DNA from 3 places in the Exiguobacterium sp. s21 genome. Region 1 is predicted to be linked to each of the others. Evidence: predicted binding sites of a transcription regulator. Region 1 holds the regulator's gene; each other region holds the start of a gene.
What was found. The regulator LexA, encoded in region 1, represses DNA repair genes until DNA is damaged. The targets are predictions, from matches to a motif close to CGAACATATGTTCG.
Positions count from the first base shown of each region.

Region 2: a site for LexA is predicted at 2,509-2,522, ahead of KNP06_RS00705 (DNA endonuclease). Genes of this name have one in related genera too.
Region 3: a site for LexA is predicted at 5,406-5,419, ahead of KNP06_RS00270 (Y-family DNA polymerase). Genes of this name have one in related genera too.

Region 1 covers NZ_JACSLF010000006.1:139,483-149,453, reverse strand. The annotation lists gene KNP06_RS09150 (MerR family transcriptional regulator) at 1-255, shown strand, start outside; gene glnA (type I glutamate--ammonia ligase) at 302-1,642, shown strand; gene KNP06_RS09140 (DNA alkylation repair protein) at 1,808-2,911, shown strand; gene KNP06_RS09135 (metal-binding protein) at 3,005-3,445, opposite strand; gene lexA (transcriptional repressor LexA) at 3,445-4,065, opposite strand; gene KNP06_RS09125 (hypothetical protein) at 4,271-4,507, shown strand; gene KNP06_RS09120 (YneB family resolvase-like protein) at 4,580-5,224, shown strand; gene KNP06_RS09115 (DUF896 domain-containing protein) at 5,285-5,518, shown strand; gene tkt (transketolase) at 5,718-7,709, shown strand; gene KNP06_RS09105 (YneF family protein) at 7,834-8,064, shown strand; gene KNP06_RS09100 (ABC transporter transmembrane domain-containing protein) at 8,194-9,948, shown strand; gene KNP06_RS09095 (ABC transporter ATP-binding protein) at 9,938-9,971, shown strand, end outside.
Region 2 covers NZ_JACSLF010000001.1:128,815-138,785, reverse strand. The annotation lists gene hag (flagellin Hag) at 1-646, shown strand, start outside; gene hag (flagellin Hag) at 721-1,560, shown strand; gene KNP06_RS00705 (DNA endonuclease) at 1,618-2,490, opposite strand; gene KNP06_RS00700 (flagellar protein FlaG) at 2,665-3,021, shown strand; gene fliD (flagellar filament capping protein FliD) at 3,034-4,707, shown strand; gene fliS (flagellar export chaperone FliS) at 4,722-5,096, shown strand; gene KNP06_RS00685 (flagellar protein FliT) at 5,093-5,446, shown strand; gene KNP06_RS15230 (flagellin N-terminal helical domain-containing protein) at 5,587-7,176, shown strand; gene KNP06_RS00670 (hypothetical protein) at 7,441-7,605, opposite strand; gene KNP06_RS00665 (hypothetical protein) at 7,765-7,950, shown strand; gene KNP06_RS00660 (hypothetical protein) at 8,099-8,728, shown strand; gene KNP06_RS00655 (DUF4352 domain-containing protein) at 8,876-9,517, shown strand; gene KNP06_RS00650 (DUF1572 family protein) at 9,550-9,971, opposite strand, start outside.
Region 3 covers NZ_JACSLF010000001.1:48,733-58,703, reverse strand. The annotation lists gene KNP06_RS00290 (hypothetical protein) at 338-529, opposite strand; gene KNP06_RS00285 (NAD-dependent epimerase/dehydratase family protein) at 669-2,081, shown strand; gene KNP06_RS00280 (SulP family inorganic anion transporter) at 2,214-3,770, shown strand; gene KNP06_RS00275 (YolD-like family protein) at 3,767-4,096, opposite strand; gene KNP06_RS00270 (Y-family DNA polymerase) at 4,093-5,388, opposite strand; gene KNP06_RS00265 (bifunctional 2',3'-cyclic-nucleotide 2'-phosphodiesterase/3'-nucleotidase) at 5,583-7,856, shown strand; gene KNP06_RS00260 (carbon starvation CstA family protein) at 8,048-9,490, shown strand; gene trhA (PAQR family membrane homeostasis protein TrhA) at 9,586-9,971, shown strand, end outside.

The DNA of each region.
Region 1 (9,971 bases):
TATTCCTTTAATGATGTCGAACGTCTACTCGCGATCAAGGATTTCATCGATCAAGGGTTCAACTTGGCGGCGATTCGTCATATGCTCGACAATGCGGACGCCAAAGAAGTGGAACCAGCAAAAACAACGGTCGAGGAACCACCAAAGATCTCTGAACAAGAGTTACACAAACTATTGAAAACACAGCTTCAAGAAGCTGGCCGTTTCAATAAGACGTCGCTCATTCAAGGTGAGTTGTCACGTTTTTATCGATGACGCCAGTACATTAACCATTACACAATGTGAGAGGGGACATTTTACCATGGCCAGAAAAACGTTCACGAAAGAAGACATCAAACGGATCGCACAAGAAGAGGACGTACGCTTTATTCGTCTTCAATTCACGGATATCCTCGGTACGATTAAAAACGTCGAGGTGCCGATCAGCCAATTGGACAAAGCACTTGATAACAAGATGATGTTCGACGGCTCTTCGATCGAAGGCTTCGTACGCATCGAGGAATCAGACATGTACCTCTATCCAGACCTCGACACATGGGTTGTCTTCCCGTGGACAGACGGCAGCGGTAAAGTCGCTCGCTTGATTTGTGATATTTATAACCCGGACGGCACACCGTTCAGCGGTGACCCGCGCGGTAGCTTGAAGCGTAACCTCGAGCGCATGCAAAAGCTCGGCTTCACAGCGTTCAACGTCGGACCAGAGCCTGAGTTCTTCCTCTTCAAGAAAGACTTGAACGGCAAACCGACACTCGAACTCAATGACCAAGGCGGTTACTTCGACTTGGCACCGGTCGACCTCGGCGAGAACTGTCGTAAAGAGATCGTCATCGAGCTCGAAAACATGGGCTTCGAAATCGAAGCATCACACCACGAAGTCGCTCCAGGTCAGCACGAAATCGACTTCAAATACGCGGATGCAGTCACAACGGCTGATAACATCCAAACGTTCAAACTCGTCGTCAAGACGATTGCAGCGAAATATGGCCTTCACGCGACGTTCATGCCGAAGCCACTCTTCGGTGTCAACGGTTCTGGGATGCACGCCAACATGTCGCTCTTCAAAGGTGACACGAACGTCTTCTACGACCCGAACGGCGACATGGAATTATCAGATACAGCCCGCGCCTTCACGGCAGGAATTCTCGAGCACGCTCGTGCGTTCACGGCTGTCTGTAACCCGACTGTCAACTCGTACAAGCGCCTCGTGCCTGGTTACGAAGCACCTTGCTATGTAGCATGGAGCGCGCGCAACCGTTCACCACTCGTTCGTGTACCGGCGGCCCGTGGCCTCTCGACGCGTATCGAAGTGCGTTCGGTTGACCCAGCGGCGAACCCGTATCTCGCCTTGTCGACGCTCTTGGCTTCTGGCCTCGACGGAATCGAGAAAGACATGACGGCACCGAAGCCGATTGACAGCAACATCTACGTGATGGACAAGCCAGAGCGTGTTGCCAACGGAATCGATGATCTTCCGGCTACACTCTTTGACGCACTCGAAGTACTCCGTGCCGATAAAGTCGTGATGGATGCTCTCGGTGACCACATCGGTGAACACTTCCTCGAGTTGAAAGAAATCGAGTGGGATATGTTCCGTACGCAAGTGACAGAGTGGGAACGCGATCAGTACATGACGCTCTACTAAGTCGACTAATAAGGGATATTCCCTTTAAAATCAGAGTCCTGAACGAGTCTTCGTATGAAGTGCTCATTCAGGACTCTTTTTCTATAATTCGCTTCAACTAATCAATATAATGAGGGAGAATGTATATCACTATAAATGTAATGGAATGGGATAGGGGGACGAGAAGTGGCAACACCATTAAAAGACGTGTATGATGAGACCTTTTTGTTGGAATTTGGACGACGTATTCAAACCGTGTATCCGTCATTTGACGTACAGGCTTTTATCGCATCAATCATAGATGAATCGTGGGAAGCGTTGACACTCAAAGGGCGTACTCGACGTATTTCGATAAAACTAGGTCAGTATTTGCCACAGAATTACGAATCAGCTTTGGACGTATTGGTTGAAATTGCAGATGACTGCGTCGGCTTTCCTTATTTGTTTTTCCCGGACTTTGTAGCGGTGTATGGACAGGCAGAAGAGCATTGGGAACGCTCGATGTCAGCGCTCGAACGCTTCACACAGAAGTCGTCTTCTGAATTTGCGATCAGGTCTTTTTTGTTGCGGGAACCAACGCGTGTGATGCACCAAATGACAGCTTGGGCCATTCATCCGAACGAACATGTTCGGCGTTTGGCGAGTGAGGGTTGTCGTCCTCGCCTTCCGTGGGCGGAATCGTTACCGATGTTCAAAGAAGACCCAGCTCCAGTGTTGGAGATTTTAGAGTTGTTAAAAGACGATCCATCATTATATGTGAGAAAAAGTGTCGCTAACAACCTCAACGATATCTCGAAAGATCACCCAGAAGCTGTACTCGCAGTCTCACGACGATGGCAGGGCAAGCATCCTCATACCGATTGGATCATTAGACACGGATGCCGGACACTGATCAAGTCAGCCCATCCTGACGCGTTAACGATATTCGGTTATACGCAGGAAACAAATTTAACCGTCGACTCATCGATTTCTATACATCCGAACGTGATCCGCATAGGGGAGGCGTGCGAGATTCAGTACGATGTGTCCATTCGTCCAGGGGATGCTGCTTATGTTCGTATCGAATACGCGATTGCGTTTATAAAGGCCAACGGGAAAGCGAGTCGTAAAGCATTCCTGCTAGCGAATAGAACCGTCGCTGGGGGCGCGCGACTTGCAGCGACCAGAGTGCACGACTGGTCAGATTTGACGACCCGTCGGCATTATCCAGGGGAGCATCGCGTCGTCTTGTTAGTAAATGGACTAGAAGTGGCTGAAAATCATGTCATGTTGCATAAACGTGACGATTGATTATTACGTATGGATACGATCGATGGTTCGAAAAGGGCAACCCTGTCTATTTAGACGGGTTGCCCTTTTTTAGCGTATAACATAACGATCTGGTTAAAACGCACGTTTGAAGAACGTGGACGCATAGTCGAGCGTCGTATGTAGCGTCGTCGCTAAAACGAGTCCGAAGAAGCATGCTGCCCCGTTCAGGTCGAGCCACGATCTGACAGCTTCCTCATACGGCGTGACCGTGAGCAGAAGCATGAGCGGGAAACCGAGATAGATGACCCGGATCAGATCGCTCAAGAGCGGAAAATGCGAGAATAACGACCGATGGGGCATAATCTTCACATAAGGGAGCCAAAAGCCCCGAAGCGGTCCCCATCGATAATAGGCGTCCGACTTCAAATCGAGATCCGGGGAGAGCCAGAACGTCCCGATGAGGGCGCCAAGCAGGAACACGGTCGGAACATCGATGTCAATAAAAGGCGTGGCAATCGCAAGAGCACCGATTGCCACGAGATTCGTACGGGTATGTGTCTTGCCACTAGCCATTAGTGAATCGTGCGGTATACACCGATGACCTTCCCTAAAATCGACACGTTATCGAAATACATCGCTTCGAGCTCGTCGTTCTCCGGCTGGAGGCGAACTTTCGAAGCTTCTTTATAAATCCGCTTCACGGTCGCTTCACCTTCATCCGTCATGGCGACGACAATCTCTCCATTGTCGGCCGTGTTCTGTTGACGGACGAGGACGCGGTCCCCATCCAAGATCCCCGCGTTAATCATCGAGTCCCCTGAGACAGAGAGCATGTAGACGTTGTCGGAACCGACGACGTGAGCCGGGAGCGGGAAGTGTTCTTCCACGTTCTCGATGGCCGTGATCGGCGTACCGGCTGTGACTTTCCCGATGACCGGCACATACATGACGGCATCGTGGTCTTCGACGACGGACATCTCTTCATCCAAAATCTCGATGGCGCGTGGCTTCGTCTTATCACGTCGAATCAATCCACGCTTCTCAAGACGGTCCAAGTGACCGTGTACAGTCGAGCTCGATGCGAGCCCGACAGCCTCGCCAATTTCGCGGACCGAAGGGGGATACCCTTTCGCCCGGACCTCGGCTTTTATAAAATCAAGAATCTGTTGTTGTCTTGCTGACATTTTTTTCAATGGATTTCACCTCGATTATGTCGAATAACCTGCGAACGCATCCTATTCTTTATGGGTTTAGTTTAACACAAGAACACATGAGCGCACAAACATTCGTTCGTTTTTTTCTGCTTGACCGAACAGAAGTTCTTGTTTTATGATGAGAACAGATAAACGAACAGACGTTCTCGAGAACGTGTATTCTTATTCCCAGGAGGCAATGATTATGAGAGACACAATCAATGGAATCATCTTAGTCGGCATGTTGGCACTCGGTATGTTCGTATTTTTCGCGGTCGGAGAGCTTCGTGACAACGAAGCGGTCGTCGTGACCGAACAAAAAGTCGAACACAGTATTGAAGAAGAAGTCGCCTTAAAAGAGGCGGAGACGCTCGAAGCGCACATTCTCGCTAAACGGGATGAGGAAAAAGACGACAAGACGACGTGGTTCGCCGCCGAATAATCGTTTCTGATTGCGAACATCCCTTCATCCTGTGTATCGTAGAGGGCGAATGGAAAGAAAGGAAGTGACGCGATGCGAGTCGTCATTTATTGTCGCGTATCGACGAACAAGTCCACCCAAGAGACGTCGCTCAGTCGTCAGGCGGACGAATTGAAGCAGATGGCGAGACGTCTTGATGCTGAGGTTGTCGATGTGATCAGTGAACAAGAGAGCGGGTATGAGGTCAATCGGGCGGGACTGCTCGATCTATTGGAGCACGTCTCGACGTCTGATCTCGATGCCGTGCTCGTGAGCGACGACAGCCGTCTCGGACGGGGAAATGCAAAAATCGCTATCTTGCATACGCTCATGAAACATAACGTGCGCTTGTTGACGATGCAGTCGTCCGATGAATATATCGTCTCCGACGCCGAGAAGATGGTGCTCGAGATCGTCAGTGTCGTCGAAGAGTATCAACGTAAGATCCATAACGCTAAAATTTCACGAGGAATGCGTCGGGCGGTCGCGAACGGATTTAATCCGCATCGGAATATCCAGCACCATGACCAGGGAGGCCGGAGCCGAATCGAAGTTCCGATTGAAGAAATCGTCCAATTGCGTGAACGTGGACTCACGTTCGCTGAAATTGCCGCCACCCTCCGCGGTTTTGGTTATGAGGTATCGAAAGCGACCGTGAACCGGCGCTACTTGGAGCACGTGTCGGTACCAGAAACTTGATTCCTGCTCGCTGATTTTGTACAGTAGAAGGACAAATTCAGTAGAGAGGGGGCGAGCCCGATGCTAGCACCTGAACAGTTGGAGCGAATCAATTTCCTCGCCAACAAAGCAAAGACAGATGGTCTGTCACCACAAGAGATGGATGAGCAGCAAGCGCTGCGCCAACAATATTTGCAAGCGTTCCGCCAATCATTCAAATCACAAATGATGGGAATGAAGGTCGTCGATCCGGAAGGAAACGACGTAACGCCAGAAAAATTAAAAGATGAGCAGGAACGTTACCGCTCAGAATGACCATGAATGCACATCCTATTTCATATAGGATGTGCATGTTTGTTATACGCGAACGTTGATCAGGGGGACTCATTGATGCGTTTTCAAACGAAAGGAAGTAAACGATTCCATTTAATGTGTTATACTAATTAATTAGTTGTGACACACGAATGAGTGTGCTAAAATATGACGGGTAGAAACTTTGTTAACAACAGAGAGGATGAAATTAGTGGAAACAACTACTAAAGAATTATTAGCGATTAACTCGATTCGGACACTCTCAATCGATGCGGTCCAAAAAGCGAACTCAGGTCACCCGGGTATGCCGATGGGTGCGGCTCCGATGGCGTTCACACTTTGGACGGACAAAATGCGTCACAACCCGAAAAACCCGAACTGGTTCAACCGTGATCGGTTCGTCCTTTCAGCGGGACACGGTTCGATGCTCTTGTACTCGCTTCTTCACTTATCTGGTTACGATCTCTCAATGGACGACCTCAAATCGTTCCGCCAAATGGATTCGAAAACGCCTGGACATCCAGAGTACCGTCACACGGCAGGTGTCGACGCGACGACTGGACCGCTCGGACAAGGGATCGCCATGGCTGTCGGGATGGCAATGGCAGAGAAACATTTGGAAGCGACGTACAACCGCGATGAGTTCAAAGTGGTTGACCACTTCACATACGCGATTTGCGGAGACGGTGACTTGATGGAAGGCGTATCGGCAGAAGCTGCTTCGCTCGCTGGTCATTTGAAACTCGGCAAACTCGTCGTCCTTTACGATTCAAATGATATCTCGCTTGACGGCGACCTTCACAAATCGTTCTCGGAAAGCGTTGAAGATCGTTTCAACGCCTACGGTTGGCAAGTGATCCGTGTCGAAGATGGTACGGATATCGATACGATCGCGAAAGCGATCGACGAAGCGAAAGCTGAAACGTCGAAACCAACCCTCATCGAAGTGAAGACGGTTATCGGCTTCGGTTCACCGAACAAGTCAGGCAAATCGGCATCACACGGTGCGCCACTCGGCGAAGCTGAAATTGAACTCACGAAGCAGTTCTACAAGTGGGAAGGCGAGAACTTCTACGTACCGAACGAAGTATACGACTTGTTCAACGATAAAGTCGTTGAGCCAGGCGCGAAGCATGAAGCGGACTGGAACGAACTCGTTGAAGCTTACAAGTCAGCACACCCTGAACTTGGTGCCCAGTTCGAACGTGCGATGAACAACGAGCTCCCAGAAGGTTGGGACAGCGAATTGCCGACGTTCGAAATCGGTTCGAAAAAAGCGACTCGTCAAACGAGCGGTGAAGTATTGAACGCGATCGCCAAAGCGGTTCCGACTCTCTTCGGAGGCTCGGCTGACCTCGCTGGCTCAAACAACACGATGATCAAAGGCGCTGCGGACTTCGATGAAGATCCAGCCGGCCGCAACATCTGGTTCGGAGTCCGTGAATTCGCGATGGCAGCAGCCGTCAACGGGATGGCGCTCCACGGTGGGGTCCTCCCATACGGCGCGACGTTCTTCGTCTTCTCGGATTACCTTCGCCCGGCAGTTCGACTTGCTGCGCTCATGGGAATCCCATCAACGTTCGTCTTGACGCACGATTCAATCGCGGTCGGCGAAGATGGCCCGACGCACGAACCGGTCGAGCACTTGATGAGCTTCCGTGCGATGCCAAACTTGTCTGTTCTCCGTCCAGCTGACGGAAAAGAGACGATCGCGGCTTGGAAGCAAGCAATCACGACGAAAACATCACCATCACTTCTCGTCTTGACGCGTCAAGCATTGCCAGAACTCGAAGGCACGTCGATCGAAGACGCAGCTAAAGGTGGCTATGTCGTCGCCGGCAACTCAAGCGAGGCAGACGTCCTCCTTCTCGGTACAGGTTCTGAAGTACACGTCCTCGTCGAAGCACGCGAAGCACTCGCGGCTGAAGGCGTGAACGCGGCTGTCGTCTCGGTGCCTTCGTGGGAATTGTTCGAAGCTCAATCGGCAGAATACAAAGAATCGGTCCTTCCGTCGTCAATCACGAAACGTGTCTCGCTCGAAGCGGGCGCGACGCTCGGTTGGTACAAGTACGTCGGTTTCGGCGGAAAAGTACTCGGCATCGACAAGTTCGGCGCCTCTGCTCCTGGAGATCTCCTCATGAAAGAATACGGCATGTCGGTCGACAACGTCGTCGCAGCTGTCAAATCACTTTAATCGCATATTGTCAGTGGTGGCCCGGAGGTTTTGGGTCACCACTTTTTTTTCAGACGACTAGCGAATTAGCGTAATATAGTGTATAGTAAAAAACGATGTTTCATATGGTAGAGGAGGTTAAGCCTTGAGTACATTATTCTGGATTCTTCTTGTCGTGGCAGCACTAATCGGGGGTATCGCGATCGGTTTCTTTATCGCTCGTAAATACATGATGAACTACCTCGAACAGAACCCACCGATCAACGAAGATATGATTCGTACATTGATGATGCAAATGGGTCAAAAGCCGTCACAGAAGAAAGTCAACCAAGTGATGCGCGCCATGAACGTTCAAATGAAGAACGAAAAGAAATAAACTCGATTGACCGAAGCACTTTGCGCCCGCAAAGTGCTTTTTTCATCCAGTTTTTGTTAGACAATCGAACAAACTTTCGCTAATCTAATAGAATAGTCTGAATTCAAGACAACATAGGGGGTGTTTCCAATTCGTGTATTCAAACAACTGGCTTGGTTCTTCAAGCTCGAGTGGCGGACGTATGCGCTCGGCATCGTCTTACTCATGTTCGTCGCGGCGCTCGAACTTATACCGCCGCGCATCATCGGCCGAATCGTCGATGAGATCAACCGGGGAACGCTTGGAACAGATTTATTATGGATGTTGCTCGGCGGGCTCGCGGCCGTCGGGATCGGGAACTATGTGGCCCGTTTCTTCTGGCGATACTTCATCTTCGGGGCTTCGATTCGCCTCGGTAGGATGTTGCGGAGTCAACTCTATCGCCATTTCACCGATTTAGATCAACGGTTTTATAAGAAGTCGCGGGTCGGGGATTTGATGGCCCATGCGACAAACGATGTCCAGGCCGTCTCGACGACGGCGGGTGCGGGGATTTTGACACTTGTCGACAGCATAACCATGGGGACGTTCGTCATCATCACGATGGTGACGACCATCAGTTGGAAGTTGACGGTTGTAGCATTGTTGCCGCTGCCGATCATGGTCGCGTTGACGACGCGATACGGCAAGCTCTTACATAATCGGTTCGGGGTCGCCCAAGCGGCGTTCTCTGAACTAAACGATAAAGTCCAAGAGAGCGTCAGCGGTGTCCGGGTGTTGAAGTCGACCGGGGAAGTCGGCCGCGACGTCGACTCGTTCGAGAAGTTATCCGACGAAGTCATGGCGAAAAACGTACGTGTCGCGAAAATCGACGCCTTGTACGACCCGACCATCTTCGGAATCGTCGGCCTCTCGTATATCTTGTCGATCGGTTATGGCGCGTATTTGATTGAACAAGGAGAGCTGACCATCGGACAGATCGTTAGTTTCACCGCCTATCTCGGCTTGCTCACATGGCCGATGCTCGCGTTCGGCTGGCTGTTCAATATCGTCGAACGAGGGCGGGCGTCTTACGACCGGATCGAGCGGATGCTCGCCGTCAAACCTGAGATTCAGGATGACCCGATGGCGGCGACGAAACTCGCCCATTCGGAGATCGAAGCGGATATTCGTGCGTTCCGCTATGACGAGACGCCCGTCCTGCAAGACGTCACATTCCGCCTCGAACGCGGACGGACGCTCGGACTCGTCGGCCGTACCGGTTCTGGTAAGACGACGATTGTACGCTTGTTGACACGAGAGTATGACGTACATGATGGGACGATCAAAATCGGTGGTATCAACATTCGCCAAGTGAAAAAATCACTTCTGCTCGATAAAGTCGCCGTCGTCCCGCAAGATCATTTCTTGTTCAGCGATTCGATTGCGAACAATATCGCATTCGGCAAACCGGAAGCGAAACTCGACGAAATCATGGAGGCGGCCAAAATCGCCGAGGTTCATGATGACATCATGCGGCTGCCGGAAGGATACGCCACGCTCGTCGGGGAACGGGGTGTGACGTTGTCGGGTGGTCAGAAGCAACGGATTTCAATCGCACGTGCCCTCATGATTGAGGCGGACGTGTTGATCCTCGACGATGCCCTCTCGGCTGTCGATGCGAAGACGGAGGAGGCGATCATCGAGCATTTCCGGACCGGGAACCCTGACCAGTCCCGCTTGATCGTGGCGCATCGACTGTCTGCGGTCGAGCATGCTGATGAGATTCTCGTCCTTGAGGACGGTCGAATCATCCAACGCGGGCGTCATCAGGACTTGATTCGCGAGCCCGGTTGGTACAAAGACACGTACGATCGCCAACAACTTGAGGCGATTGTCGAAGGAGGTGGCCACCATGAAGCATGACGTTCAGGAATGGGCGGTCATCA
Region 2 (9,971 bases), on a different contig from region 1:
TGAGCTTGCAGTTCAGTCTGCTACAGATACGAACACGAACCCAGACCGCGTTGAAATCCAAAAAGAAGTAGATCAATTAGCAAAAGAAATCACTCGAATTGCCAACGATACAGAATATAACACTAAAAAGTTACTGAACGGTTCTGTAAACGGTGGTACTGGCGCTGATGCATCGGCTTACACTGATTCTCCAGCGTCTTTAACATTCCATATAGGATCAAATGCAAGTCAAAATATCACTTTAGATATTAAAGCGATGGATGCAAAATCTTTAGGCGTTACTGGAGCATCAGCAACAAACGCCGCTGCTGAAGATGCGACGACACCTGCAGTAGCAACTGAGGGTATTTCGGTTTCTACTCAAGCAGCGGCAAATACGGCAATCACGACAATCAATACAGCTATTGAGTCTGTATCTTCGGAGCGTTCAAAGCTAGGTTCTTATCAAAACCGCTTAGAGCATACAATTAATAACTTAAGCGTTGGTGCAGAAAACCTTCAAGCCGCTGAGTCACGTATCCGTGATGTAGATATGGCAAAAGAGATGATGAACTTTACGAAGAACAACATCCTTAACCAAGCTGCGCAGGCTATGATGGCGCAATCGAATCAGCAACCTCAAGCTGTACTTCAACTTCTTCGTTAATTAACACTACTCAAATGAGTACTAATTATAGCCAAATGGATTTGGCTTAACTACAACCTATGGAGGGAATTACAATGATTATTAACCACAACCTTAACTCAATGAATGCACATCGTAACATGTCATTCAATACGGCGCAGACGGGCAAAGCGATGGAGAAATTGTCTTCAGGTCTTCGTATCAACCGAGCTGGGGATGACGCAGCAGGACTTGCAATTTCTGAAAAAATGCGCGGACAAATTCGTGGTCTAGACATGGCTGCGAAAAACGCCCAAGATGGTATCTCGATGATTCAGACAGCTGAAGGTGCATTGAACGAGACACACTCAATCCTTCAACGTATGCGTGAGCTTGCAGTTCAGTCTGCTACAGATACGAACACGAACCCAGACCGCGTTGAAATCCAAAAAGAAGTCACACAACTTGCAAAAGAGGTCACAAGAATCTCTGCAACTACAGAATTCAACTCACAAAAATTGCTAGACGGTTCTGATGCAGATGGTAAAGTATTCCAAATTGGTGCTAACACTGGACAAAGTTTGACTCTTACTTTAGGGAACATGAGTGCTGCGACTTTATTAGTGGGTACAGGTTCGGGTGAGGCTACTGTAGGAATTGATGTTTCTACACAAACAGCAGCAAATACAGCAATCACAACTATCGGTACAGCCATTGAAACAGTTTCAGGAGAGCGATCAAAACTTGGTGCTACTCAAAACCGCCTTGAGCACACAATTAACAACTTGAACACGTCAGCTGAAAACCTCCAAGCTGCAGAATCGCGCATCCGTGATGTAGACATGGCTAAAGAGATGATGAACTTTACGAAGAACAACATCCTTAACCAAGCTGCTCAAGCTATGATGTCGCAATCGAATCAACAGCCGCAAGCTGTTCTTCAATTGCTCCGTTAATTGGCACTACAACAAGATTTATGACTCCCACGACTCTACAAGAGCCGTGGGAGTTTTTTAACTTACATACACAGCCTCTACCTCTCTTAATCGGTTTTTCTTGATGTCCTGCCACTTGTACACGACAGACCAATATGTTCTACCTAACGCGTCTGCGATTTCTTGATCCGTCTGTCCACGTAATTTTGAAGTGACAATATACTCGATGTCTTCCTCCGTATAATCATTTTTAGGCTTAGAGGTAATCACTACTTTATCAGGATTTTCGTTTTTCTCTTGTGACAATCGATAGTCCCAGTCTAATTTCCATGCCATCGACGGGATTTCAGTGGCATATGGTTTTGTGAACTCAAGGAAATTGAGAGCTTCTTGGGTCTTCTGTATCCGCAGGATATAGTTATGTCCATCATTACGTCGGCTTAAAACAAACTGGTGTCCAAATGTCTCATGAATGAATTGGCTTAAATAGTTTAACTCAGATGGATGGAAAGCTTGGAGGTATAAAGCGATGTGTGGGGTCAAAATAATTTGATTTTTGTTAGAACGACTCGACCTTGTTAAACAAAGACTGCCGTCATCAAGATAGAGAGCTAATAAAAAGACCGAGTCCGTACACTCTGAAAGCAGATGAAGCGGGACGCTTTTTTTACCGGCAATATACAGTTGGTCACGGAGCCAAGTGAATAATTCATCGTATTTTGAAGTGAGTGATGCACTTGTCCCATTATTATTCTTGATAATACTCGAAAAAATTCGAGGGGCTTGCTTCATTTTCCATTCGTGATATTCAAATTGTTTGATGGAAAAGTGTTCACCATACCGCAAATTCGCATTTAGATATTTTTTCTTATGAATGCTGATATGACCGTCTCCTAGCAAAGTCCCCAACAATAAACTTTTCTCATAAGTTGTTAACTCTTCCCACTTCAAAATTAACCCCTCCTTATAAGAATATACGTTCGTATATAATATACCCAGTTGGTTTCACACTATTCTTTTTTTTCTACTTAAGATTAGACGAATTAGTGAACGCAATAATATTGAAGATTACGAATCTAATGCCGATATAGATAATGAAGAAATCATAATGAGGTGTGTCAGCTTATGAATCCAATTATCTCTGAAGTCCGGCTTCACTTACCTTCTTCTGTCTTGCCGTATGAACAAACGAAAAACGTGTTTGTCGAAGCGAATCAAAAAGCACTCGCTGACGAAGGTATCGTCATTCTCCCGACGCCTCAACACGTGACGAAGTTAGAGGCGGCCGTTGAGAAGGCGAATTTGCTGCTCGAACAACAACGTACCGGTTTAAAGTTTATGAAACATGAAAAATTGAATGACTACTATATTCAGATTGTAGATACTAACAACGAAGTCATCCGTGAGATCCCAAGCAAGAAGTCGCTCGACTTCTTCGCCGCATTTATGGAATTCAATCAGCTCTTCGATGAACGTATTTAAAGGAGGTATACTATGACGTCACCAATCCGATTTGGCGGACTCGCCAGTGGAATTGATACCGATACAATTATCAAACAATTGATGCAAGCTGAACGCATGCCAGTCGATAAGCTTGAACAACAAAAACAGACGACCGAATGGAAACGGGATGCGTACCGCGAAATCAACCGTTCGCTCATGACACTTCGGAACACTGCGGTCGATCTCATGTTCAGTCGCAATTTTTACGCCAAAACGTCTAGCTCATCTGATGAATCACGTGTCTCTGTCGTAGCGGGACCATCTAGTGGGAACACGGCAATACGTATCGAATCTGTCAGTCAGCTCGCAACAGCGGCTACCCAAGTCGTTGAGCCTAAAGATAAGAATGGAGTTGCAGTAACGAAGACAACAAAAGTGGCTGATATGAACTTACAAGCGGCTGTACAAGAAGTGAAGTTGTCCGCTGATACGAAGGAATGGACGCTCTCTCCTAAACCGAAAGCCGGAGCAACTGTTTCGTTGAAAGACGCAACAAATAACCCTATTGATGCCTCAAGTTATACTTATGATGAAGCGACTGGGAAAGTAACAATGAATGACGGTTCGGACATACCGACTGGCACCACGGCCACTTACACTTCTGGTTATCAGGTTCAAATCCGGTCCGTTGAAGGCGGAGACTTTCAGACAATCAAAGTAACGGAAGACGCCACAATGGAGAATCTAGTTACTGCATTGAACGGAAAAGAGTCAGGGGTTTCTGCATTTTTCGAACCGATTTCTGGCAAGCTGTCCATTACTCAAAAGCAGACCGGTCAAAATGCAATCATAGAATTTGACGCAACAACGAAGGCTGCTTTTGGTATCGCTCCTGGAAATCTACCGAAAACAGGAACAGATGCAAGCTTCACAGTGAACGGTATTCCGATGACACAGAGCTCAAACACCGTCACGATTGATAACATGACCGTCACGTTAAAATCAGAGTTCGCGTCTGGTGCAGTGACGCTTTCTGCTGCAACCGACACACAAAAAATCTTTGATAACATCAAAGGATTTGTCGATAAGTATAACGAGACGATTGATCTTATGAATAAGAAAGTCCGTGAAGAACGGTTCCGTTCGTTTGCACCGCTCACACAAGCCCAACGCGATGAACTTTCTGATGACGAAATTAAGAAATGGGAAGAAAAAGCGATGAGTGGAATGCTTCGTGGCGATACGATTGTCCGTAGCGCGATGGATACGATGCGAGGCAAGTGGTCAAGCGCGACGTCGAGTACTAATGAAGATGGGATGAAACAACTCTTCCAAATCGGGCTCTCAACCGGTGCGGATTTTACCAATGGTGGGAAAATTGAGCTGAACGAAGAAAAGCTTAAAGCTGCCATTGAAAAAGACCCGGATCAAGTGTATCAACTCTTCACGAACGCAGAAAGTGGGCTACTTCCACAAATTCGTGATGCGGCGACTAACTCACGATCGTCCATTACTCGGATTGCCGGTGCTGATGGTTCGGGTGCTCCGACGTACTCGATGGGACGTGAGATGACGCAAATCGATACACGGATCAAGCGTTTGAACGATTTGTTAGTCGATAAAGAAAATGCCTACTACCGTCGCTTTGCAGCGATGGAAACGGCAATGAACCAGGCGAACTCGCAAGCCGCCTCACTGCAACAGTTCTTAGGCGGAGGCATGTAAGAGGAGGAATTTAAATGGTAGCCAACCCATATGCAGCGTATCAAAACAACGCGGTCACGACCGCGAACCCACAGGAACTGACGCTCATGCTGTATGACGGGGCGCTCAAGTTCATGCGCCTCGCCAAACTCGCTATCGAGCAAGGAAATCCAGATTTGAAGAACACGAATATCCAGAAGACACAGGCCATCTTTCAAGAGATGCGCTTGACGTTAAATAAAGATGTCGCCGTCTCAGCGAACTTAGATTCGCTCTATGAATACATGTGGCGTCGCCTCGTCGATGCGAACGTCAAAAACGACACGACCATCCTCGACGAAGTGCTCAACTTCACGACAGAGCTCCGCGACACGTGGAAGGAAGCGATGAAACTCGCGAAGCAAGCATGAGACCCATCGATGAGATCATCTTCAAAACACAGCGATTAAAAGATTTACTAGCGAAAGTACCGGAAGAACCGACATATGATACATGGATGGACCAAATCCATGAGTTGCTTGACGACCGTGAACAATTGCTCGCGGCGCACGGACCGGACTTGAAGGGCGCCGACCAGACGGTGATCCGTCAGCTCGTCGACGACAGCCAACAGATTGCGCGTTTGATTGAGACCGAGCATCAACGGCTCGGGATGACGCTCGGGACGGCGCGGCAAGAAAGGAAGACGGTCAAATCGTACGTCGATCCATACGAGGACGTCGATTCGAACTTCTCGGGATTGTTCGATCAACAGACATAAAAAGCGCTGAATATATCAGCGTTTTTTTATTTTAATAAAATATTGATGTATCGTTAAAAAAAGGAACTTCCAGCCGATAATATCAATGGGATGATTTGGATATGAATCATTCTGAATGGAATGTTGTGGAGGAATTTCTTATGATTATCAAAAATAACAGCAATGCAAATCAAGCGTTACGTCAATCACAAATAAATACAGGTCAAGCCGGTAAAGCGATGCAGAAACTGTCTTCTGGATTACGAATCAATCAAGCTGCTGATGATGCGGCAGGATTAGCCATCTCTGAGAAGATGAGAGCTCAGATTCGTGGCCTAGATCAAGCCGCTCAAAATGCTGTGGATGGAATCAGTTTAATTCAAACTGGAGAAGGTGGATTGAACGAATCTCATTCAATTCTACAACGTATGCGTGAACTCGCTGTTCAGTCTGCTAACGACACAAATAGCTTAGCTGACCGCGGAGCGATTCAAAAAGAGTTTAATGAGATGACAACAGAGTTAAATCGAATCGGGAATCAAACTTCTTTCAATACTAAAACTGTTTTGAACGGATTAAGTGGTAAAGAAGGAGAGGCATTAGTCACCCATAGTATTCCTGGAACCCCTGGTGCGATTCGGGGAATCTATACAGTTGGCATCAATACGACATCATTGAATATCAATGACACGATTCAAGTTGATGGACATACGTTTTTAAAATCTTCAAATGACCCGTTGTTATCGGGTGAATTCAACGATTTATCGACATTAGTCACTGCGATACGTGCTGTACCTGATTTGAACACTCGATACACGGTACAGGTGATAGGTACTCCTACTCCGAACGGACTACGGTTCGAGCATAAAACAGGGGAAGAGTCTTGGTCTCAACCTAATATCGGTACTACCAAATCACCTGATCCATATATCAGCTCCCCAATAAATACAGTTAGACCCGGAAGAGGGGGGAGTCAACCTATTCCAGGGGAGTTCGAAGTTTATGAACAAGATATTATGCCATTGAAACCAGGAGAGACGATTAAGGTAGAATGGATTGGGAAGTCACCGTTCAATAATCGTGAAATAGAATTGACGTTTGTTCCAGATGCACCTGTTCAATCAGGTGGGAATGTGAGAAGTTTGGCAGAACTAATGAGTGAAGTTAGTGGTGCTGCATCACCACATATGACACATAATTTGTCGTCAAACCCTATAAAATTTGAAGAAACTTATACTTACGAAGGTACATATCATCAGTTGAAATTAACGCGCGGAGGTAAAGAAATAACCCTTCAAATTGGTGCGAATTCTGGTCAATCTATTCAGTTAGACATGAATGATATGAGAGCCGCAAGAATTGGATTGACCTCGACGGTAAAAGGAGAAGAGGGCTTCACATCTGAACGTGTCGTTAAAAATCGTGAAGGAAATCGAGACGCAGAGTATGCATTAGACATTACGATGCAGTCGAGCGCGAGTAAGGCGATTAGCAAAATAGATCAAGCCATCCAACTCGTGTCTTCTGAACGAACAAAGATGGGCTCATGGCAAAATCGTCTAGATCATGTAGTAGCGAACGTCACTATGTCTTCTGAAAATCTCCAAGCTGCTGAATCACGTATTCGAGATGTCGATATGGCAAAAGAAATGATGGCGTTCACGAAATCAAATATTTTAGGACAGGCTTCTCAGGCAATGATTGCGCAAGCCAATAAACAGCCAGAGGCCATCCTTCAATTACTTCGCTAAATATAGATGCATTAAACAGCTCAAGAGCCCAAGCCCTTGAGCTGTTTTCGTTCATGAGGCTTTGACTTGTCGTCGTACTTTCAACAGGATTCTGGACAAGGTAAACAAAGTCAGTCCGCTCACATTGAATTTTAAATACGTGAGTAAAGCGTCTTGCAACGACGTCACCGGGAGAAAACCGCTGAATATGACGAGCGGCAGAATCGTCACATGCATTGTTATCCAATGAATCAGAATCTGTTTTGGAAACGACCACCGTCTCACTTAATAGATGACACTCGTCAAACCAAGGAAGAATGCCATCCCACCATACACGAGCATATTATGTACACCTTCCATATTTCCGCTCCACCATTGATATATCGAAAGCAACCCAAATAGCATGAACCACTTCACGCCACGAACTAGTCCTGTTTTCAATAAACTCATCTATCTCGTCCTCTCATTCATGTGTTGTCTTCGTATACGATTTGATTTGGAAAAAGTTTCAATAGGGATGTAAGGATGCAAAGACGTCTGTTTTCGTATAAAATCGGGTAAATACCACTGTAACCGTTGCTTCTTTTCTGGAAAGGGGAGGGAAACGAGATGAGTGAGAAAAAGGTAAAGCCTAAGTCATCGAAAGATCGTCGTTACTTCATCTACGGTCCAGAAGGGGCGTACGATGAGTATGTGGAACGTGACCCTAAACTTGAAGCCTACATCGAAGATGATGCACCAATCGAGGACGGACCCGATCCGTATGAAGAAGAAGAGCTTAAATCACGAGGATAAAGCATGAGAAGTCAAGGTCCAATCGCGGACCTTGGCTTTTATTTATTCAGGATGACGACCCTATACGTTTTCTTACACCGGTCAGGCTACACAATCCATTATGCTCATCTTATCAACCACCATTCATACGAAAAAGGAGAGAAATAAGATGAACATGAAACGATACGGATTGATTCTCGCTTTACCTCTAACACTGCTTGTAGGCTGCGGAGAGGCCGATGAACTGAAGACGACGGCAACTGATACGGAGGAAGTCGTCGAAGCAGAGGCGAAGGAAGAACCGGTGGCAGAATCAACAGAAAAAGCAGAAGTGCAGGAGAGTGAACTTGGGTCGAATCAGATTTACATGAAGAACAAGGCGCTCGACATTAAAGAGACGATTGGCTCTGTCAATTTCGCCATCGATAAAGTGCAGACGTCACGACTTACGGTCAACGAGGCGTACCGAGATTCGTTTGACGGACAAGAAAAAGTGACGGTTGTGGCGATGAACATGATTGTTGAGAATACGATTGATGAGACGGTAAATTTCTATCCGGACCAGGCGACACTCGTGACGAACACAGAGGAACAAGTGACGGCAGACCTCTGGTTCTCGGATGACGTCGGTGGCGAGTTCCTCGGGAAAGTGAAGAAGGAAGGCAACGTCCTCTTTTTCGTCAAAGCGATGCCGGAAGAGTTAGAGGACGTGAAAGTTGTCATCGACGGGCCGTCGGACGCGAACTATCAGTCGATTGGAGAATCCCGTTACGAATATACAATCAACGTCGAGAAATAAAGGATGGCCGCTCCAGGGAACTGGTGCGGCCGTTTTATGTCCAGAGTAATACCCAAAAAATTTAACGTTTACCTCGAATGCCCTTTTAAAAATGGGGAATAAGATTTATGTAGTTGGAAAAGTCTTGAGGTAAAGGAGAGGATTGGATTGAAGTCGTACGGATTCATCTTAGCCATTCCCTTGCTCGTGTTAGTCGGATGTGGAGACACGGAGCCATCATCGACTACTACCGAACCTACCAAACAAAGTGAAAGCGTTCCGTCGACAGACAGCCAAAAAGAGACGACAGAAACAGAAACCGTACAAGGTGAAGAGTTTGAAGTACAGGAAGATGAGATTGGGCGCAGTCAAATTTACATGAAGAATAGTGATTTAGGTATTGAAGAAACGATTGGGCCAATCATCTTTCAAATCGATAAGGTGCAAACGCTGCGTCTAGAAGTCGCTTCTGATTATCGTTTCTTCTTCGATGATCAAAAAGAAGTGACCATCGTTTCGTTCAATGTCATCGTCGAAAATACGAGTGATGAGACGGTCAGCTTTCATCCAAACCAAGCCAGGCTCGTCACAAACACAGGCGAACAGGTTGATGCTGACATCGTCATCTCCGAGGATGTAGGCGGAGAGTTTTTAGGAAAAGTGAAGAAAGAGGGCGGCGTGCTGTTCCATGTCGAGTCGATGCCTGAAGAACTGACCGAAGTCCGCTTTGTTGTGGAGGGACCTTATAATGATCAGTTCCGTAAAATTGCCGAGGAGCGCTATGAATACACGATCAACGTCACCAAATAAAGAGAACGCGCATCTTCGCGATGCGCATTCTCTTATTGTCGTTGATGCGGCAATGGGATCGTCAACACGTTCCAGTTCTCCCCGGCGAATACTTTTGCAAGAAAGACAATCTGTCCGACGTGATAGCTGTAGTGCGACACTTGCTTCTCAATCGCCCAGATGACGGTCTTCTCTTCACCACGGATGAAGACGGTCTTACCGAGGTCTTCCGGCGTGAGGCTCGCCAATACGTCGTCCAACAGTTGCCAACGTTCGTCCCATGTCGCCATCAGTTCGGCGCGGGACTGTTGTTGGTCCTCGAACTCGGCGTCACGGTTTCGGTCAGGTTTCTCGCCGTCCGTCGTCAAAAAGTCGGTCCAGCGCGACAACATATTGTTCGACATGTGTTGCACGATGACCGTGAGCGAGAGCGTGTCTTTCGCGAGCACACGGTGCATGTCCTCATCGTTCACTT
Region 3 (9,971 bases), on a different contig from region 1:
AAATTTATATATTTATAATTAATTAGTTCATGGTTTCTTTTTAATTTTTTGGTTATGTTACTAATACTCATGAATGGTTTTTATGTTTATATTGAGCTAAAGTTGATTAATATCCACGGTAGCGAGCAACGAAGGTATAGTCGCCAATTGTTAACTATCTAAATGCCAATCTTATTGACTCATTCTACTCCTCCGTTCGGCTATCGCCTGAACAGTGATTTGTAGACAATAGATATAAGACAAAGCGAGCCTATCCATTTTTAAGAATTGACTCGCTTTTACTATAAAAAAGCAAAGAAAAGAAAAATTCTCTATGGCTACTAACTTTGTCTGATGTTTACCACAAGTTAAACAAATCCGCCACAATCGCATCACTTCCGTCTTGGAACATGAACAAGCCGAGTGCGATTAACAGACCTCCGATGACGAGGCTTCCGAAGCGTATCAGTCCGCTCGTGTTCTTTTTGAATAGGCCGCGAATCACGAGCCCTCCACCGATCAATAGCATCAAGAAATACCAAAACCCCATAGCCATTCCTCCTCTGCTTGTAGTTGAGTCTAGTTTACATATATTTTCCAGTACATACTGTAGGGCGTGAGACTGATTTAATCTCAGTCCAAGACGGGTACAGTACCTTTATGTGTAAATAAAGGGGAGAGTGACCACTATGCGAAAAACCATCGTCATCGCGGGCGCGAGCGGCTATATCGGCTCGAACGTGATGGACTATTTAAAAGAAGAGTATGACGTCATCGCCTTGTCCCGCTCGACAAAAAACAAGGAAAACGAGGACCACATCACGTGGCGGTCGTGCGATTTATTCTCGTATGAACAGACACGTGAGGCGTGCGAGGGAGCGGACTACGCCATGTTCCTCGTCCACTCGATGATTCCGGACGGCGGGTTGACGCAGGCGACGTTCGAAGACATGGACGCGCTCATCGCCGACAACTTCGCCCGGGCGACAAAAGCGAACGACATCGAACAAATCGTCTACTTGAGCGGCATCATTCCGAAAGAGTCGAAGACGTTGTCACGTCACTTGAAGAGCCGGCTCGAGGTCGAACGGATTCTTGGCGGCCAAGGTGTACCGGTGACGACGATTCGGGCCGGACTCATCATCGGTCCAGAAGGCTCGTCGTTCCCGATTCTCGCGAAGCTCGTCAAACGGTTGCCGGTCATGATTCTCCCGAACTGGACGAAGACGGAGACGCATCCGATCGATTTGCGCGAAGCGGTGCAGGCGCTCATCTCGGTCGTTGGGGCCGAGGCGCTGTACGACCATCATATCGATATTGGTGGACCGGAAGTGATGACGTATCGGAAGATGATTGAAGACACGGCTGACGTCATGGGCAAACGCCGCGTCATGATCGACTTCCCGTTCCCGACGATCAAATTGTCCCGCCTTTGGGTCATGGCCGTGACGGGTGAACCGAAAGACACGGTCTATCCGCTCGTCGAGAGCATGGGCCACGCCATGGTCGCGAAAGACACGACCGGCGTCAAACAAGGAGAAATCCCGTTCAAGGAAGCGGTCGAGCACGCACTTGAGGAAGAAGAGAAACAGAAGTCAGGCGGCGGCAAGAAGAAAAAAGCACCGCAACAGTACACCGTCCGCTCGATTCAACGGTTCGGCCTGCCCGAGAACAAGTCGGCGCTATGGATGGCCGACACGTATTTCGAGTGGCTCGGCCGGCTCGCGTATCCGCTCATCCAGACGACGAAAGAGGACGATGATTGGGAGATTGCGCTCCTGCGACCGTCACTCGTCGCGCTTCATCTGTCGCTCGAAGACGAGGCGACGGACGATATGGCCTCTTATGAAATCGATGGCGGCTTGTTCGCGAAGTTGAGTGAGGATGACAAGACAGGCCGGCTCGAGTTCAGACGGCTCCCGGAGTCGGAAGAAGGGCTCGTCGCCATCCATGAGTTCGTACCGGCGCTGCCGTGGTGGTTCTATACGAAGACGCAGGCGAAAGCCCACCTCGTCGTCATGTGGCTGTTCGGCCGTCACGTCCGTCTGCTTGGGGAAGATGCGGACGAGGGCGACCAAGTCGTCGAAGCACCGACGAATTAACGAAGACGCATCCATCGCGATGCGTCTTTGTTTTGTCGATTATGTTAACGTTTTGCCGGAGTCGTTTACAAAGGGCAGGGACAGGCGTACACTGAACTCGTTTTCGACATAATGGAAAGAAGGAATGCAAGAATGGACAACCTCATGACATCACGCCAAGGATGGCAGAAAGACATCTCGGCCGGGATCACCGTCGGGGTCGTCGCCGTGCCGCTCGCGATGGCGTTTGCGATCGCCTCAGGTGTCGGACCGGTGTACGGCCTGTACACGGCCATCATCGCTGGGATCCTCGTCAGCCTGTTCGGGGGCTCGACGTTCCAAATCGCCGGACCGACCGGCGCCTTCATCCCGATCGTCTCGGGCGTCATGCTCGTGCACGGCTACGAAGGGTTGCTCGTGACGACGTTCCTCGCCGGCTTGCTCTTGTTCCTCATGAGCGTACTCCGCGTCGGACGACTCATCCGCTTCATGCCGCGCGCCGTCACGATCGGGTTCACGGCCGGAATCGCCGTCGTCATCTTCGTCGACCAGCTCGACGAACTGTTCGGCATCTCGTTTCAGAAGGCGCCGCACTTCCACGAGAATTTACTGAAGCTCGTGACGTCGTTACATGAAGCGAGCTTATGGCCTGTCTTCATTGCCGCCATCGGTTTCATGACGCTCTGGCTCGTACCGAAACTGCCTGTAAAATTGCCGCTTCTCTTGATGGCGATGCTCGTGCCGACGTTCGTCAGTCTCGTCGTCCCAGGAGAAGTCGCGACGATTGGCAGTGCCTATGGCGGCATCCCGAGCGGACTGCCTGAGTTCAACTGGCTCGCCATCGACCTCGATTTGATTGTGACGCTCATGCCATCGGCGTTCGCCATCGCCTTCCTCGGGGCGCTCGAGTCGCTATTGTCGGGTGCGGTCGCGGACGGCATGGCCGGCACGAAGATGAACCCGGACAAGGAACTGTTCGGGCAAGGGCTCGCCAACGTCGTCGTCCCGTTCTTCGGCGGGATCCCGGCGACCGGCGCCATCGCCCGGACGGCGACGAACATTCAAGCCGGGGCCGTCAGTCGCCGTTCCGGCGTCATCCACGGGTTGACGGTGCTCCTCGCCGTGCTCGTGTTGGCACCGCTCGCGAGCTACGTCCCGCTGGCCGCACTCGCCCCGATTCTAATGCGCGTCGCTTGGAATATGTCGGAGCGGCACCACGTCTTCGAGATGCTCAAGCATCGGTCGGCTGAGTCGCTCGTCCTGCTGATCACGCTCGGTCTGACCGTGTTCGTCGATCTCGTCGTCGCCGTCGAGGTCGGGGTCATCTGTGCGCTCGCCTTGTTCGCGAAACGGATGGCCGATACGATCGACGTCCGCGAACAGACGGAACGGTACGTGACGCGCGACGGCCAGGTCGTCTTCAGCGTCGAAGGACCGCTCTTCTTCGGGGCGATCGAGATGTTCGAGCATGTGTTGCATCATATCCATGACGAGCCTGACGTGTTCATCTTCAACTTCCACCGCTGTCCGGTCATCGACGTGACGGCCGTCGAAGAGATTCGCCGCGTCGTCCGAGAGTTGAAAGCGGCCGACCGTCGTGTCGTCTTCGCGCACTTGTCGGCACCCGTGCGCCAGACGCTCACGCATTATGGCGTGCTCGACCACGTCGACACGTTCGAAACGACGCAGGAAGCGATTGACGCGTCTTAACGGACGGACAGAATCTGACCGAACGGGATGCGACGCACGTCCGTGTCGAACAGCTCGACTTCACGCTCGGCATAATAGATGGCGTGGACGTAGCCGCGCACCGTATGGGTCATGCCGTTGTCGAACAGCGTCAGCTCGACGGCGTCGCCTTCACGGATGGCGCGTTCGAGCTCGGTCTGCCACAAGTAGAGCAACTGCTCATCCAAATCGGGCAGCTCGATCTTTTGGACGTGGGCGTAATATTTCTTCAGGAGCGCCACGTGCTCGGGCATGAGGAACGGAATCCATTTCAATTCACCGCGGTCTTTGTAGCGGGTCTGGCTCATGACGATTCACCTCCTTGTTTATGTCCGCCGATGAGGCGTTGCCGCGTCCGAAGCGGACTGTCTTTCAGTAAACTCGATGCCGGGCGGATCGTGCCGCGCCCGAAGCGGACGTTCAAGCTATCGACGAGGTCGAGAAAGTCGAACCGGCGCGCCCGGGCCCACTCGTCCTCGAAGAACGACAGCTGAACGTGGTCGCTCCGGGGCTCGAGTTTGCCGAGGGCGACCGACACGTAACGCACGGCCTCCGTCTCGTCCCATGCGTCGAGGAAGAGCGTCAACAACACCGGCAAGAACTCGCGCTCGTCCGCTGTGAAGCGGGCGAGTTTTTTTTGTTTGCTGAACCCGTGCCGCTCGCTCGTCCGGGTGTAACGGACACCAAGATGGACGCTCCCGCCGACGAGACCGGCCTGCCGCGTCCGCATGCCGACCTCGACGGCAATCGCCTGCAAGACGAGCCGGATGGCCGCGTACGTCGCATAGTCCTTCATGAGCGTGATGCCGTGGCCAATCGTCCGGGGCCGTTGCCGTTTCGCCCCGAACAGGGAGCTCGGCGGGAGGATCGTCGGCGATTCGTCGATGCCCCAGGCGTGATGCCACAGCTCGGCGCCGATGACGCCGAACTTCTCATGGAGCGTCTCGAGCGGATAGCGGGCGAGGTCACCGATCGTCTCGATGCCGAGCCGCCGGAGATGGACTTCCATCTTCGCCCCGACGCCCCACATCTTGCCGATCGGGGCCGGGTGGATCAACTTCTCGACGTCGTGGAGGAAACAGCTGGCGACACCTGTCTTCTTCCCATGCAGGTCGAGGACGAGCTTGGCGAGGACGTTGTTCGGTCCGATGCCGATTGTGACCGGGATGCCGGTGTAGCGGAACACGGTCGAGCGGATGAGGCGGGCGACGTGCGCATCGTTCCCGAACAGCCGCTCCGTCCCGGTCAAGTCGACGAGCGTCTCGTCGACCGAGTAGACACGGATCGCCTCGGGGGGTGCGAACTGATGCAAGATGTGGACGATTTGGACGGACACGTTCAAATAGTGGCTCATCCGGGCCTCGGCGTAGATGACGTGCCGTCGTTCGTGCCACGGCAACCGGTCGATGTGGAACCGTCTAGAGCCGGTCTTGATGCCGAGCTGCTTCATCGGCGGCGTCGCGGCGAGGACGAGGGCGCCGTGGTCCTGTAAGTTCGATAAGACGACGAGCTTTGTCTTGTACGGGTTCAACTTGCGGGCGGCGCACTCGCAACTGGCGTAGAACGAGACGCTGTCGATACAAAAAATCCGGCGTCGCATAGCCACCTCTCCTTTTACGAACAAGTGTTCTGTTTTTCTCATCGTATCACGGTCTCACGCCGTCTCAAATAGAAATTGAAAAAAATATTGGATAGAACATTTGAGAATTAATTTACAAAAAGTAATGGTTGCGTTTACAAGCTGATGATATAGTAAAAGATGTTGGGACATTTTTGGAAAAAGGGGAAATGGATATGAGAACAGCTTTAAAATGGACGATTACGACAGCGCTCGTATTACCGGCGACGTTACCGCTCCACGCACCGAACGTGCTCGCGTCAGAAGACGTTGTAAAGCTCCGCTTCTTGGAGACGACGGACTTACATACGAATATCACGAACTACGATTACTTCCAGGACAAAATCGATAACACGATCGGGTTGACGAAAGTCGCGACGTTGATTCAGCAACATCGCACGGACGCCGGAAAGCCGAACACGTTCCTATTCGATAACGGGGATACGCTTCAAGGGACGCCGTTCGGGGACTACGTGCGTGAAGTGCATCAAGGAAATCCGGGCACGTTCGAGCATCCGATGTACAAGGCGATGGCGGCGCTCGAGTTCGATGCGGTCACACTCGGGAACCACGAGTTTAACTTTGGGCTCCAGTTCTTGTATGACGCGATGCAAGGGTCGAAAGGAAAGCTTCGCTTCGTCAACTCGAACGTGAAGGACTTGTCAGGCGAGCCGATCGTCTCGAAATACAATGAAGACGGACAAGAAGTCCAAATCATTGAACGTCAAGTCGTCGACGGGGACGGCGAGACACATACAATCAAAGTCGGTGTCTTCGGTGTCGTGCCGCCAAAAATCATGTCGTGGGATTCAGGGAATCTCCAAGGCAAGGTGACGGCAGATGATATGGTACCGGCAGCAAAAGCGGCCGTCGCCAAATTGAAAGAGCAAGGTGCGGACGTCGTCGTCGCACTCGCGCACTCAGGGATCGGGGAAAGTGCGGCACTTGCGGAAGAACAGTCAGATGGGGAAGAGAACGTCGGCTACGCGCTCACGAAAATCGAAGGGCTCGACATGATCATGACCGGTCACCAGCACGGCCGTTTCCCAGACGCGAATGGCATGTTCACTTCATTCCCGAATGTGGATATGAACAAAGGGACAATCAACGGCAAGCCGGTCGTCATGGCGAACAACCAAGGGAAAGACCTCGGTGTCATCGACCTCGACCTCGAGCTCGTCGACGGCAAGTGGAACGTGCTCGACGCGCACGCGAAACTCGATACAGTCAAGGCGGACACACCGGTCGACCCGACGATCGCCTCGCTCATCGACGCGGACCATAAGGCGACGATCGAATACATCAACCGCCCGGTCGGTGAGATTCAAGACGACATCCAAAGCTACTTCGCGCTCGTCCGTGACGACGCGTCGGTCCAGTTCGTGACGAACGCGCAGAAATGGTACGTCGAGAAAGAACTCGCGACGAACCCGGAGCTTGCGGCGTATAAAGAGCTCCCTATCCTTTCAGCCGGGGCACCATTCAAAGCGGGTAACCGTCAGTTGACGGACGCCAGCTATTACACGAACATCCCGAAAGGCTCGATCGCATTGAAAAACGTAGCCGACCTATACGTCTTCCCGAACACGCTCGAAGTTGTCAAAGTGACAGGCGCGGACGTGATGGACTGGCTCGAGATGTCAGCTGGGGCTTACAAACAAGTCTCGGATACGAACGATGAATTGCTCAACTTGGAGTTCCGCAGCTACAACTTCGATATCCTTGACGGCCTCACGTATGAGATTGACGTGACGGGTCCAGCCAAGTTCGATGCGGGTGGGAAATTGATTCCGGAAAACAAAGATGCGAACCGCATCAAGAACGTGAAGTATAACGGCAAGCCGATCACACTCGACCAAGAGTTCCTCGTCGCGACGAACAACTATCGCGCTGGCTCGACATCGTTCCCGGGACTCGGTGGCGGGAAGAACATCGTTTACCGTTCGGCGTATGAGACACGGAACGTCATCTCGGACTATATCGTCTCAGGCAAGCTCGAATACAAAGCGGATGACAACTGGAAGATCGTCGCTGATGCGAAACGGACAGCGAAGTTCGAGACGGCCGATGCCGGCAAACAGTACGTCGACCTGTATGAAGGCATCGAAGCGACCGAGACGACACGTCCGGATGCGGCGAATCGCTTGTTCCGCACATACACGATCGAACTCGATCAAGCGGCAGTCGAACTCGCCCTCACGGTGAACACGATCAAACCAGGTGCGAAAGCGGTGACAGGGACGACGACACCGAACGCCAACGTCACGTTGAAAGATGGCGACAAAGTGCTCGCGACAGCGAAAGCGGACAAAGACGGTGCGTATACGCTCGTGACGAAACCGCTCAAGCTTCGCCAAACGGTGACGATCGTCAGTAAACTCTTTGGTCAAATGAAAGAAGAGACGAAAGTGGTTGGAGCCGGTCATGTCGGTGTCCCGGCCCTTCGTTAATCAATGAACGAGCCCTCAGTTTTGAGGGCTTTATTTTGTGTCAAAAAAGTGAACGAAACCTCTTACGAAAAAAGGGGAACTGCTGTATAATCAATCACGTAAGCGTTTACATTATATGTGTAAAACAACGGAATTCATTTTTTCGGGGCCGGTGGGGACCGGCTACATACGTTCAAAAGGGGACAGCACACATGATTACATTCTTTATCGCCTTGGCGATTCTATTCGTCGGGTACAAAGTGTACGGCAGCTACGTCGAGAAGACGTTCGGCATCAAGGAAGAGCGGACGACACCTGCCTACGCGTCACAGGACGGCATCGACTACGTGCCGATGGGGAAAAAACGGAACTCGATGATTCAACTGTTGAACATCGCCGGAGTCGGCCCGATTTTTGGTCCAATCATGGGGGCGCTCTACGGACCGGTCGCGTTCCTGTGGATCGTCTTCGGATCGATTTTCGCTGGAGCGGTACACGACTATTTGACGGGCATGATCTCACTTCGGAACAACGGGGCGCACTTGCCGCAACTCGCCGAGAAGTTCCTCGGCCGCTCGCTCCGCCACGTCGTCAACGGGTTCGCCCTGCTTCTCTTGCTTTTGGTCGGGACGGTGTTCGTCACGTCGCCGAGTAACATGATCAACAACTTGTTCGACGGCAACGCGACGACGCTCACGATCGTCATCTTCGCCGTGTTCGCCTACTACATCTTGGCGACATTGCTCCCGGTCGATAAGATCATCGGGCGCATCTACCCGTTCTTCGGGGCGCTCCTCATGATCAGCGCCATCGGGATCGCCGTCAGCCTGTTCGCGCAAGGCTACCAGATCCCTGAGATGACACTCACGAACATGCATCCGGACGGCTTGCCGATTTGGCCGCTCCTCTTCTTCACGATCTCGTGTGGGGCGCTCTCAGGCTTCCACGCCACGCAGTCGCCGATCATCTCGCGGACGACGATGAAAGAGAGCAACGGCCGTGAAATCTTCTACGGCATGATGATTGTCGAAGCGGTCATCGCCATGATTTGGGCCGGGGCCGCCATGGCCATCTTCGAGCCAGGCGAATTGCTCGGATTGATTCAAACCGGTACGCCGGCACTTGTCGTCCAAGAAGTGGCGACGCTCATGCTCGGCAGCATCGGCGGCACGCTCGCCATCCTCGGTGTCATCGTCTTGCCGATCACATCGGGCGACACGGCGTTCCGTAGCGCTCGGATGATCATCGCCGACTATATGAAAGTCGCGCAGAAGAAGTTCTCGTCACGCCTGTGGATCGCGCTCCCGCTCTTCGCGATCTCATACGTGCTCACGAACATGGACTTCCAGATGCTCTGGCAATACTTCAACTGGGCCAACCAGACGACGGCGGTCATCGCCTTATTCGTCGGAGCGATGTACCTCTACATCAAAGGGCGTAATCACTATATCGCGCTCATTCCGGGAACGTTCATGTTGTATGCGGTCTGGTTCTATATCTTGACGGCACCGATTGGCTTCAAGATGGATGGGGTCATCCCGTACGTCATCGCCACGATTGGGACAATCACGCTGCTCGTCTTGTTCCACATACGTGCTAAAGCGATGCGGGCACAAAATATGGAATGTGACGTCCCGGTGAAGGATGTCGCATAATCCACAGACATGGGTCGCTTCGACCCATGTTTTTGTTTGCGTTGAAATCGGGAAATGACCATACTAGAGGAATAGATTTGAAAGGTGGGACCTGAATGGATCAAGAGAAGCTAAAAGACATGCTCCATGCCGATACGCTCGGTGAAGAGATTGCGAGCGCCATCACTCACGGGCTTGGCGTCATCTTCAGCATCGTCGCATTCGTTCTGCTTATCATGACGGCAACGGAGACGGGAAGCACAGGTAATGTCATCGCGGTGAGCGTGTTCGGGGCATCGATGATTTTACTGTACCTGTTCTCGACACTCATGCATGCGATTCCGCATCCCCGGGCGAAACGCGTGCTCCAAGTGTTCGACCATGCGGGGATTTACTTACTCATTGCGGGAAGTTATACGCCGTTCGCGCTCGTGTCGCTCAAAGGGACGCTCGGTTGGACGCTGTTCGGAATCGTCTGGGGCGTCGCCGTGCTTGGTGTCGT